2 regions of the Mesorhizobium dulcispinae genome follow, and region 1 is predicted to be linked to the other one. Evidence: riboswitches for the same ligand, from Rfam matches in the RefSeq annotation. Region 1 holds a riboswitch; the other holds the start of a gene.

Region 1 (5,213 bases):
CTGTCTGGCACCCCTTCACCCAACATGCCACCGAGCCGGTTCCGCCGACGATCGCGCGCACTGAAGGCGCCTATATCGAGACGCGCGAAGGCCGGCGCATACTCGATGCGATCTCGTCGTGGTGGGTGATCACCCACGGCCACCGCCACCCGACGATCATGGCAGCGATCCGGGAGGCGACCGAAACGCTCGACCAGGTGATCTTCGCCGGCCTCAGCCACGAGCCGGCTGAGCAATTGGCATCGGCGCTGATCGACATGACGCCGGCCGGCCTCGACTGGGTCTTCTTTTCCGACAGCGGCTCGACCAGCGTCGAGGTGGCACTGAAAATGGCGCTCGGCTTTCACCGCAACAACGGCGCGCCGCGCTCGCGCATCGTCGTCATGGAGCATAGCTATCACGGCGACACCATCGGCACGATGAGTGTGGGCGCGCGCGGTGTCTTCAACGCCGCTTACGAGCCCCTGCTGTTCGAGGTCGACACCATCCCCTTCCCCGCCGCGGGCCGGGAGCAGGAAACGCTCGATGCCTTCGAGCGGCTGGCGCGTGACCGCCAGGTTGCCGCACTGATCGTCGAGCCGCTGGTGCTCGGCGCCGGCGGCATGCTGATGTACCCGGCCTGGGTGCCCGCCGAACTCAAACGTATTGCCGAGCGCTCCGAGACGCTCTTCATCGCCGATGAAGTGATGACCGGTTGGGGCCGCACCGGCACGATCTTCGCTTGCGAGCAGGCAGCGGTCACGCCCGACATTTTGTGCACCTCCAAGGGATTGACGGGCGGCTCGCTGCCGCTCGCGGCGACGCTCGCCACCGATGCGATTTTCCGGGCGCATTATTCCACGGATCGGACCAGGACGTTCTTTCATTCCAGCTCCTACACGGCGAACCCGATCGCTTGCGCGGCAGCGCTCGCGAATGTCGGCATCTGGCGTGACGAACCCGTGGCGGAACGCGTGGCCGCCCTATCGCGAATGCAAGCGGAAAAGGTTGCACGGTTCAGCCAAGATCCGCGTTTTGAGAATGCGCGCACGGCCGGCACCATCGCCGCGCTCGACCTCCGCGTCGGCAAGGCAGGCTATCTGGCCGAGGTCGGCCCCAAGCTGCGCGCCTTCTTCCTCGAGCGCGGATTGCTGGTGAGGCCGCTTGGCAACGTCATCTACGTGCTGCCGCCATACTGCGTGACATCCGACGAACTCGACCGTCTATACGACGCAATCGACGAGGCGGCTGAACTTGCGGGCGACGACCGATGAACCGCACGGCGCGGATCATAGGCCTCGGCCATCACGTGCCGGCGCGCAGGGTCGGCAATGCAGAGATCGAGGCAAGCTTCGGGCTGGAGGCGGGCTGGATCGAGCAGCGCACCGGCATCCGCTCGCGTTTCTGGGCGGAGCCAGGCGACACGCTTTCCGGACTGGCGACCAAGGCGGGCGACATGGCGCTCAAGGCCGCCGGCATCGATCGCAAGGAGATCGGTCTATTGCTTCTGGCCACGTCGACGCCGGACCATCTGCTGCCGCCGAGCGCGCCGCTGGTGGCGCACAGACTTGGCCTTGAGAGGGCCGGCGGGGTCGACCTTGCCGGCGCCTGCGCGGGATTCATTTATGCGATGACCTTCGCCGACGGCTTCGTGCGGTTGCACAACAAACCGGCCATCGTCATCGCCGCCAACATATTGAGCCGCCGGATCAATCCGGCAGAGCGCGCGAGCGCGGTGCTCTTTGCCGATGCCGCGGGCGCTGTGGTGTTGGCCCCGTCCGGCGATCCCGGCCACGGCATCCTCGGCTCATCTTTTGCCTCGGACGGGTCCGCCTATGGCCTGATCCAGATCCCGGCCGGCGGCAGCAACCGTCCCTTCGCGGAGGAGATCGACATCGCCGAAACCCGCATGACCATCGCGAACGGCCGCGATGTCTTCGCCAAGGCGGTGGAGATGATGAGCCGATGCTCCGTCGAAGCACTGGCTGCGGCCGGACTTTCGGTACCTGACATCACGCGTTTCGTGCCGCACCAGGCCAATGCCCGCATCTTCAACGCGGTCGGCAAGTCGCTCGGCATCGAGGATGAGCGCATCGTCAAGACCATCGCCGACTATGGCAACTCGTCGGCTGCGACGATCCCGCTGTCGCTGTCGGTTGCCCACGGAGCCGATCCCTTTCGACCGGGCGAGAAACTGCTGCTTGCCGCGGCTGGTGCCGGCCTGACTGGTGGAGCGCTGGTGGTTGGTTTCTGACCGGCAGGGCGCCCACCGATCCCGTGGAACGCGGCGCCTGACGATCCCAATCTCCCTTGAGGAGCACCTGCCCGCAACAGGAGTTGACAGGGCGACGTCGCATCGTCCAACCTAGACGTCTCACCAGGGGAGTCCCGGCAAGGGGCTGAGATACTGCTATCGTGCGCAGTGACCCGTTGAACCTGATCCAGTTCATACTGGCGTAGGGACGGTGCGAGGCTTCGCGGGTCGGCAATCCGGCTTCGGCATTCGGGTAAACCCCGACTCCCGTGCGAAGCGTCACTTCCTCCTCATCGCGTGGACTGGGTCTCCGTTGCACTCGAGCAAGGAGGCTCACTCATGAATGCCCACACCCCGACCGTCACCGTCGGCGAATTGCCAGCTTCCAAGAAGGTCTACAAGCCCGGCCAAGTTCACCCGGGTCTGCGGGTGCCGATGCGCGAGATCTCGGTCCACCCGAGCGCCGGCGAGCCGCCCGTCACGGTCTACGATTCGTCCGGCCCCTACACCGACGCCGCCGTGAAAACCGAGATCGAGCGTGGCTTGCCGCGGCTGCGTGAGACATGGATCGAAGCACGCGGCGATGTCGAACGCTATGAGGGCCGCACGGTCAAGCCCGAGGACAACGGGTTCGTCTCCGCCGATCGCCTGACTCCGGAATTTCCGGTGCGCAACAAACCCTTGCGCGCCGCCGGCGGCCGCGCCGTCACCCAATTCGCCTATGCGCGGGCCGGCGTCATCACGCCCGAAATGGAGTTTGTCGCCATTCGCGAAAACCTTGGCCGTGAGCAATTGCGTTCAGGACTTCAGCGCGATGGCGAGAGCTTCGGCGCCCCGATCCCGGACTTCGTCACGCCCGAATTCGTGCGCGACGAGGTGGCACGCGGCCGCGCCATCATCCCTTCCAACATCAACCATCCCGAGAGCGAGCCGATGATCATCGGCCGCAATTTCCTGGTGAAGATCAACGCCAATATCGGCAATTCCGCCGTCACCTCGTCGATGGCCGAGGAGGTCGAGAAGATGGTGTGGGCGATCCGCTGGGGCGCCGATACGGTGATGGACCTTTCCACCGGCCGCAACATCCACAACATCCGTGAATGGATCGTGCGCAATTCGCCGGTGCCGATCGGCACGGTGCCGATCTACCAGGCGCTGGAGAAGGTCGGCGGGGTTGCCGAGGCGCTGACCTGGGAGGTGTTCCGCGACACCCTCATCGAGCAGGCCGAACAGGGTGTGGACTATTTCACGATCCACGCCGGCGTGCGGCTGCCCTACATTCCGCTCACCGTCGATCGCGTCACCGGCATCGTGTCGCGCGGCGGCTCGATCATGGCCAAATGGTGCCTGCATCACCACAAGGAGAGCTTTCTCTACGAGCATTTCGAAGAGATCTGCGACATCGCCAGAGCCTATGACGTGGCGTTCTCGCTGGGCGACGGTCTTCGCCCCGGCTCGATCGCCGATGCCAATGACGCCGCCCAGTTCGCCGAGCTCGAAACCCTGGGCGAGCTCACCAAGATCGCCTGGGCCAAGGACTGCCAGGTGATGATCGAGGGCCCCGGCCACGTTCCGATGCACAAGATCAAGCAGAACATGGACAAGCAGCTCGCGATCTGTGGCGAAGCGCCGTTCTATACGCTGGGGCCGCTCACCACCGACATCGCGCCGGGCTACGACCACATCACAAGCGGCATCGGCGCGGCGATGATCGGCTGGTTCGGAACGGCCATGCTTTGCTACGTCACGCCAAAGGAGCATCTCGGCCTGCCTGACCGCGACGACGTCAAGACCGGCGTCATCACCTATAAGATCGCCGCTCACGCCGCCGATCTGGCCAAGGGCCACCCGGCCGCCAAGGTCCGGGACGACGCGCTGTCGCGGGCGCGCTTCGAGTTCAGGTGGGAAGATCAGTTCAACCTGTCGCTCGACCCCGAAACGGCGCGGGCCTTCCACGACGAAACCCTGCCGAAGGAGGCGCACAAGGTGGCGCATTTCTGCTCCATGTGCGGCCCAAAATTCTGCTCGATGCGGATCTCGCATGACATCCGCGATGCCGCCCGAGAAGAGGGAGCGCAGAGGGACGGGCTTGCCGCCATGGCGGCGAAGTACCGGGACGGCGGCGACCTCTACATGCCCGTCGACAGCACCACAGAGAGCACAAACACATGAAGGTGCTCATTCGCGGCGCGGGCGTTGCCGGGCTGACGCTCGCGCACGAGCTGGCAACACGCGGCGCCGATGTGACCGTCGTCGAGAAGCGCAGAGAGATCGCCGGCAATGCCTCCTGGCAGGCCGGCGGCATGCTCGCGCCATGGTGCGAACGCGAGAGCGCCGAAGAGGCGGTGTTGGCACTCGGGCGCGGCGCGGCCGACTGGTGGGATGCGGCCTTGCCCGGCCATGTCTGTCGCCGCGGCACGCTGGTGCTGGCTCCTGCCCGCGACGCCGGCGAGCTCGACCGGTTCGGCCGCCGCACATCCCGCTTCAGGCAGCTCGACGCCTGTGAGATCGCGACACTCGAACCAGCTCTCGCTGGCCGGTTCGGGCGTGGGCTGTTCTTCGCCGGGGAAGCGCATCTCGACCCGCGCAAGGCGTTGCTTGCCCTTCGAGACAAGCTGCTCGGCGTTGGCGTGCGCATCGAGTTTGGCCACCGCTCGGGATACGCGGATGTCGAGGTGGACTGCACCGGCATCGCCGACAGACGCTCGGAGCTGCGCGGCGTGCGCGGCGAGATGCTCGTCCTGCAAACAGCCGAGATCTCGCTGGCGCGGCCGGTACGACTGCTCCATCCCCGCGTCCCGGTCTATGTCGTGCCGCGCTCGGCAAACCTGTTCATGGTCGGCGCGACGATGATCGAGTGCGATGCCGCCGGTCCGATCACCGCGCGCTCAACCATGGAACTGCTCGGCGCCGCCTACGCGCTGCATCCGGCCTTCGGCGAAGCGGAGCTGGTTGAAACAGGCGTGGGCGTACGCCCTGC
Region 2 (5,213 bases), on a different contig from region 1:
GGGCATCAGGACCTTGCAACCTGCCTCCAGCAGCCGCTCGGCGACGACAAGGTCGTCGGTGGTGTAGGGGAACACGCTGAAGCCGTCCTCGCAAAGGATGCGGGCGGCCTCGACCAGACCGAACACGTCGGGCTGCAGCGTATCGTGGTTGCCGATCACTTCGAGCTTGATCCAGGACGTGTCGAAGACCTCGCGCGCCATCTTTGCGGTCGTGACGGCTTCCTTGACCGAATGGCAGCCGGCGGTATTGGGCAGCACCCTCACGCCGAGCGCGCGGATCAACGACCAGAATTGTTGGCCGCCCCTGCCGCCAGCCATTTCACGGCGCAGCGAGACCGTCACCACCGAGGTGCCCGACGCCTTGACCGCTTCGGCCAGTATGGCCGGCGATGGATATTGCGCGGTGCCGAGGAGCAGCCGGGAGGCAAGCTTCGTTCCGAGAAGATCGAACATGGCTAGCCTCCCTGCATGGGCGAAAGGATTTCGATCCGGTCGCCGTCGGCCAATCGAAATTCCGCCCGGCTGGCCGCGGGCACGACATCGCCGTTCAGCGCGGTGGCGAGCCAGCCGCCCTCATAGTCGAGCTCCTTCAAAAGGGCGTCGAGCGTCGTCGCCTCGACCTCACGCGCTTCGCCATTGACGATCAGCTTCATTTTCAGACTCCAGGCCGGCAGATGAATTGCCGGCAGATGAATTGAAGAGAAGGCCGGCAGCCTGCTCGGCCATGGCCGGTGAAAGCAGGAAACCGTGCCGATAGAGGCCATTGACCGTGATCGTGCCGTCCTTCCAACACTTCACCAGCGGCAGATTGTCGGGATAGGCAGGGCGCACGCCCACTCCTGTCTCGACGATTTCGGCCTCGCCGAACGCCGGATGGAGTGCATAGGCCGCATTGAGGAGCTCCATCAGCGAACGGGCGGTGATCGGTCCGTCATGGTCGCTTTCGATCATGGTCGACCCGACCATGAAGTGATGATCGGCCCGCGGCACGACATAGATCGGATGGCGGGGATGGAGGAGACGCACCGGCCGGGCAAGCGAGACCTCACGCGTATGCAGGAGCAGCATTTCGCCGCGCACGCCGCGCAGATCGTCGTCGGCCCGCGCGATGCCCGTACAGTCGATCACCTGATCGAAGCCGGAAGGAGCGATCTCGCCCGCCTCGAAAAGGAAAACGACGCCCATCGCTCGCAGTTCGCCGGCGAGGGCCTCGAGCGCCCGGCGGGGATCGAGGTGGGCTTCGCCGGCAAAGAACAGGCCCTGCCGAAAGCGGCCGGCAAGGTCGGGTTCGAGGGCGGCAATCGCCTCCTCGTCGACGGACTCGCAATTGCGCGTAAGAGCCGCAAAACGCGCGAGCTCGGAGGCGTCGCGCGCCTGGGCGACGACGAGAGTGCCGGCCCTCGTCACGAGCCCGGGCAGTGTTCTTTCCCACCAGTCGGCCGAAACCTTGCCGAGCGTGACAACCGCCTCCTCGGCGCTTTCGCGTTCGCACCAGGGGGCGAGCATGCCGCCGGCGAGCCAGGAAGCATTGCCGCCTATCTGGCTGCGAATTTCGGCGACCGTGACCGACGCACCCCGCGCAGCCAATTCATGGGCGACGGTGAGGCCCGCCACACCGGCGCCTTTGACAAGGACACGGCGCATGACTCAGCGCGACTCCTGATCATCAAGCGCCGAAGCCTGTTCTTCCGGCGTTTCGACCGGCATATAGAGATCGCCGCCTGCGCGGTATTTCTCAGCCATCGCCGCCATCCCCTCCTTTTGCGCTTCCGCGCGAATGTCGTGGGAGATGCGCATGGAGCAGAATTTCGGCCCGCACATCGAGCAGAAATGCGCCAGCTTGTGCGCCTCCTTGGGCAAGGTCTCGTCGTGGAACGAGCGCGCCGTTTCGGGGTCGAGCGACAGGTTGAACTGGTCTTCCCAGCGGAACTCGAACCGCGCGCGGGAAAGAGCATCGTCCCTGACCTTCGCCGCAGGGTGGCCCTTGGCGAGATCCGCGGCGTGTGCGGCGATCTTATAGGTGATCACGCCGGTCTTGACGTCATTACGGTCGGGCAGGCCGAGATGCTCCTTCGGCGTGACGTAGCAGAGCATTGCCGTGCCGAACCAGCCGATCATGGCAGCACCTATGCCGGAGGTGATGTGATCGTAGCCCGGCGCGATGTCCGTGGTGAGCGGCCCCAGCGTATAGAACGGCGCCTCGCCGCAGACGGCGAGCTGCTTGTCCATGTTCTGCTTGATCTTGTGCATCGGCACATGACCGGGCCCCTCGATCATCACCTGGCAGTCCTTGGCCCAGGCGATCTGAGTCAGCTCGCCTAGCGTTTCCAGCTCGGCGAACTGCGCGGCGTCGTTGGCGTCGGCGATCGAGCCCGGACGAAGCCCGTCGCCGAGCGAGAAGGACACGTCGTAGGCCCGACAAATGTCGCAGATCTCGGCGAAGTGTTCGTAGAGGAAGCTCTCGCGGTGGTGGTGCAGGCACCATTTGGCCATGATCGAGCCGCCGCGCGAGACGATCCCGGTCACCCGGTCGACAGTCAGCGGTATATAGTGCAGCCGCACGCCGGCATGGATGGTGAAATAGTCGACGCCCTGCTCGGCCTGCTCGATCAGCGTGTCGCGATAGACTTCCCAACTCAGATCCTCGGCGACACCGCCCACCTTCTCCAGCGCCTGGTAGAGCGGCACCGTGCCGATCGGCACCGGCGCGTTGCGCACGATCCATTCGCGAATGTTGTGGATGTTGCGGCCCGTCGACAGATCCATGACCGTGTCGGCGCCCCAGCGGATCGCCCAGACCATCTTTTCGACCTCTTCGGCCATCGAGGACGTGACGGCGGAATTGCCGATATTGGCGTTGATCTTCACCAGGAAATTGCGGCCGATGATCATCGGCTCGCTTTCGGGATGGTTGATGTTGGCGGGAATGATCGCGCGGCCGCGCGCCACCTCGTCGCGTACGAATTCCGGCGTGACGAAGTCCGGTATCGATGCGCCGAACGCCTCGCCATCCTGTTGCAGCCTGCCGCGCACGATCTCGCGGCCAAGGTTTTCGCGGATGGCCACGAATTCCATCTCGGGCGTGATGATCCCGGCGCGCGCATAGGCAAGCTGCGTTACCGCCTTGCCTGCCTTTGCCCTCAGCGGAGGGTTGCGGAGGGAAAATTCCCGCGTCAGGCGCTCTCCCGTCGCAAATCCGTTGTCCTCCGGCCTGACATGGCGGCCGTCATAGGACACGACATCGCCGCGTGCGGCGATCCAGTCCTGCCGAAGGCGGGCAAGACCCTTTTCGATGTCCGTTTCAATCGCGGGGTCGGTATAGGGGCCTGACGGATCGTAGACCGTCACCGGCGGCTCACCGGCAGTCGGGTGGACCGCGATCTCCCGCATGGGCACCCTGACCTGTGAATGGAGGACGCCGGATTTGTGGATCTTGCGCGACGCCGGCAGCGGCCCGGTCGACACGGTGGGGGTCAAGGCATTCATTTGAGGCTCCTTTGCTCATCTGCATTGGAGACCCAGTTCTGTGCCGGAAGGATGAAAAGACGCTTTGGTCGCCCTGCCGAAACAGGACCTCGGGCATAGACTCCCGCAAGCGCTTGCACCGTCCCTACGCCAGTATGAACTGGATCAGGTTCAACGGGTCACTGCGCCGCGAAAGCCAGCAGTATCTCAGCCCCTTGCCGGGACTCCCCTGGTGAATGGCTTAGGTTGAACGGGCCAGCGCCGTCTTGTCAAGCGCCTTCAGGCCGCAGCGCTGATCGGCGGCTGATCAAACTCGTCGGAAAAGATCGCGCATATGGCGGCGACAAATCGCGCGCCCGAGAACAGAGCGGAGAAGGGATAAGAAGATTGTCAAATCACCGGACTGTAAGTTCGATTCTTGCGATGATCACGCCTTCAATCGGCACCAAAGGTTTGCGCGTAGATCTCCTCGATCCGCTCTGCCTCGTCATTCGTCAGCGCGGCGAATTCCTTTTCGCGGGCGCGGTTCGATAGCTGGCCGCCGTTCTGGTGGAGGAAACGGAAGAGCAGATCGATCAGCCGCTCGGGCATGTCGATAAAGGCATCCACATGTTGCCGGAACTGATCGTAGCGCTGCAGAAACGCGGTTTCGTTGGGAAGATCCCGTTCGATGGTTCGCTGAACGCAGGCATAGAGGAATTCGGCGTGCGGGGTTGCATCAAAGAAGCGGTAGAAATCCCCGGTGTCATTCAGCACCCGGACGTTGAATTGCGGCGTCGGTTCCCATTCGACCAGTGGCAGGAGGCGCTGCGAATAGCTCTCGAGCACGCGCCTGTACTCGTCGATCTGGTCCAGGATCGCGGCCGAGACGGGAAACACTACCCCCGGCGGATTGAAGCCGCGCATGGCAAGGACTTGTTGGATTAGGTAACGGTGAATGCGCCCGTTTCCATCCTCGAACGGATGGACGTAGACAAAGCCGAAGGCGAGGATTGCGGCGGCCACAACCGGGTCGAGATTTTTTGCGGGGCCTTGGTCGAAAGCGCCCATCCCGTCGATAAGTCTTGGCAGGTCCTCAGGTCGAGCGCTGATGTGATCGGGTAGGGGCATGCGGGTCTCCCTGTCATGCGCACCAACGAAGCCTCCCTCCTTTCGAAAGCCAAGTCTCACGAAACGGACATCGCCGAGGAGAATTCTTTGCAGACGAAGCAGCTCATCGCGATCGATCGGTTGCTGGCCAGCTTCGGCGATAGCGCGGCCCCAGCGTTGGATGCGATCTTCCGGCGGGCGCTCGCCCTCGATGGCGTAGCTTGATCGGGAGTCTTTGAGCAAAAGAAAGGCGGCGGTCCGAGCAAGGAGGTCGCGCGGCACGTCCGCTACGATTGCCGCAGCGCGTCGCGGCAGCTCAAGGCTGGTGAATTTTTCGAGCGTCTTGGTGCGGAACACCAAAGGGCAGAACTCAGGCGTACCGGGGAGATTGTCCTTTATGCGGTAGCGCGAGGCGGTCTTCTCGGGTCCGGACCACTGCAGCTCGGGATCGACGACCGGAACATAACGTCCGGCATCAGCATCGGGTAGATCGAGACGCGCCCCCGTCAGCCATTCAAATAAAAACCAGATGCGGCGGGCATAACTGCCGCTCGGGCTTTCACGGACCAGCACCTCGATCGGCGCGGGACCGGTCACTTGGAAGAGCCGCTTGAGGACGGCTAGGTCGAGCCCTTCGTACTTGAGCGCGAAGGTCAGGT

The links. Region 1 has a riboswitch for thiamine pyrophosphate ahead of thiC (phosphomethylpyrimidine synthase ThiC). Riboswitches for the same ligand answer to the same signal wherever they lie in the genome.
Region 2: another riboswitch for thiamine pyrophosphate. It lies ahead of thiC (phosphomethylpyrimidine synthase ThiC); the one in region 1 lies ahead of thiC (phosphomethylpyrimidine synthase ThiC).

Annotation. Positions count from the first base shown of each region.
Region 1 covers NZ_JAVIIY010000018.1:14,811-20,023, reverse strand. Annotated here, with positions in the region: gene RFN30_RS27395 (adenosylmethionine--8-amino-7-oxononanoate transaminase) at 1-1,253, shown strand, start outside; gene bioZ (3-oxopimeloyl-[acyl-carrier-protein] synthase BioZ) at 1,250-2,233, shown strand; TPP riboswitch at 2,349-2,460, shown strand; gene thiC (phosphomethylpyrimidine synthase ThiC) at 2,573-4,405, shown strand; gene thiO (glycine oxidase ThiO) at 4,402-5,213, shown strand, end outside.
Region 2 covers NZ_JAVIIY010000016.1:88,115-93,327, reverse strand. Annotated here, with positions in the region: gene RFN30_RS26745 (thiazole synthase) at 1-453, opposite strand, end outside; gene thiS (sulfur carrier protein ThiS) at 456-653, opposite strand; gene thiO (glycine oxidase ThiO) at 622-1,644, opposite strand; gene thiC (phosphomethylpyrimidine synthase ThiC) at 1,648-3,486, opposite strand; TPP riboswitch at 3,590-3,706, opposite strand; gene RFN30_RS26725 (Fic family protein) at 3,901-5,213, opposite strand, start outside.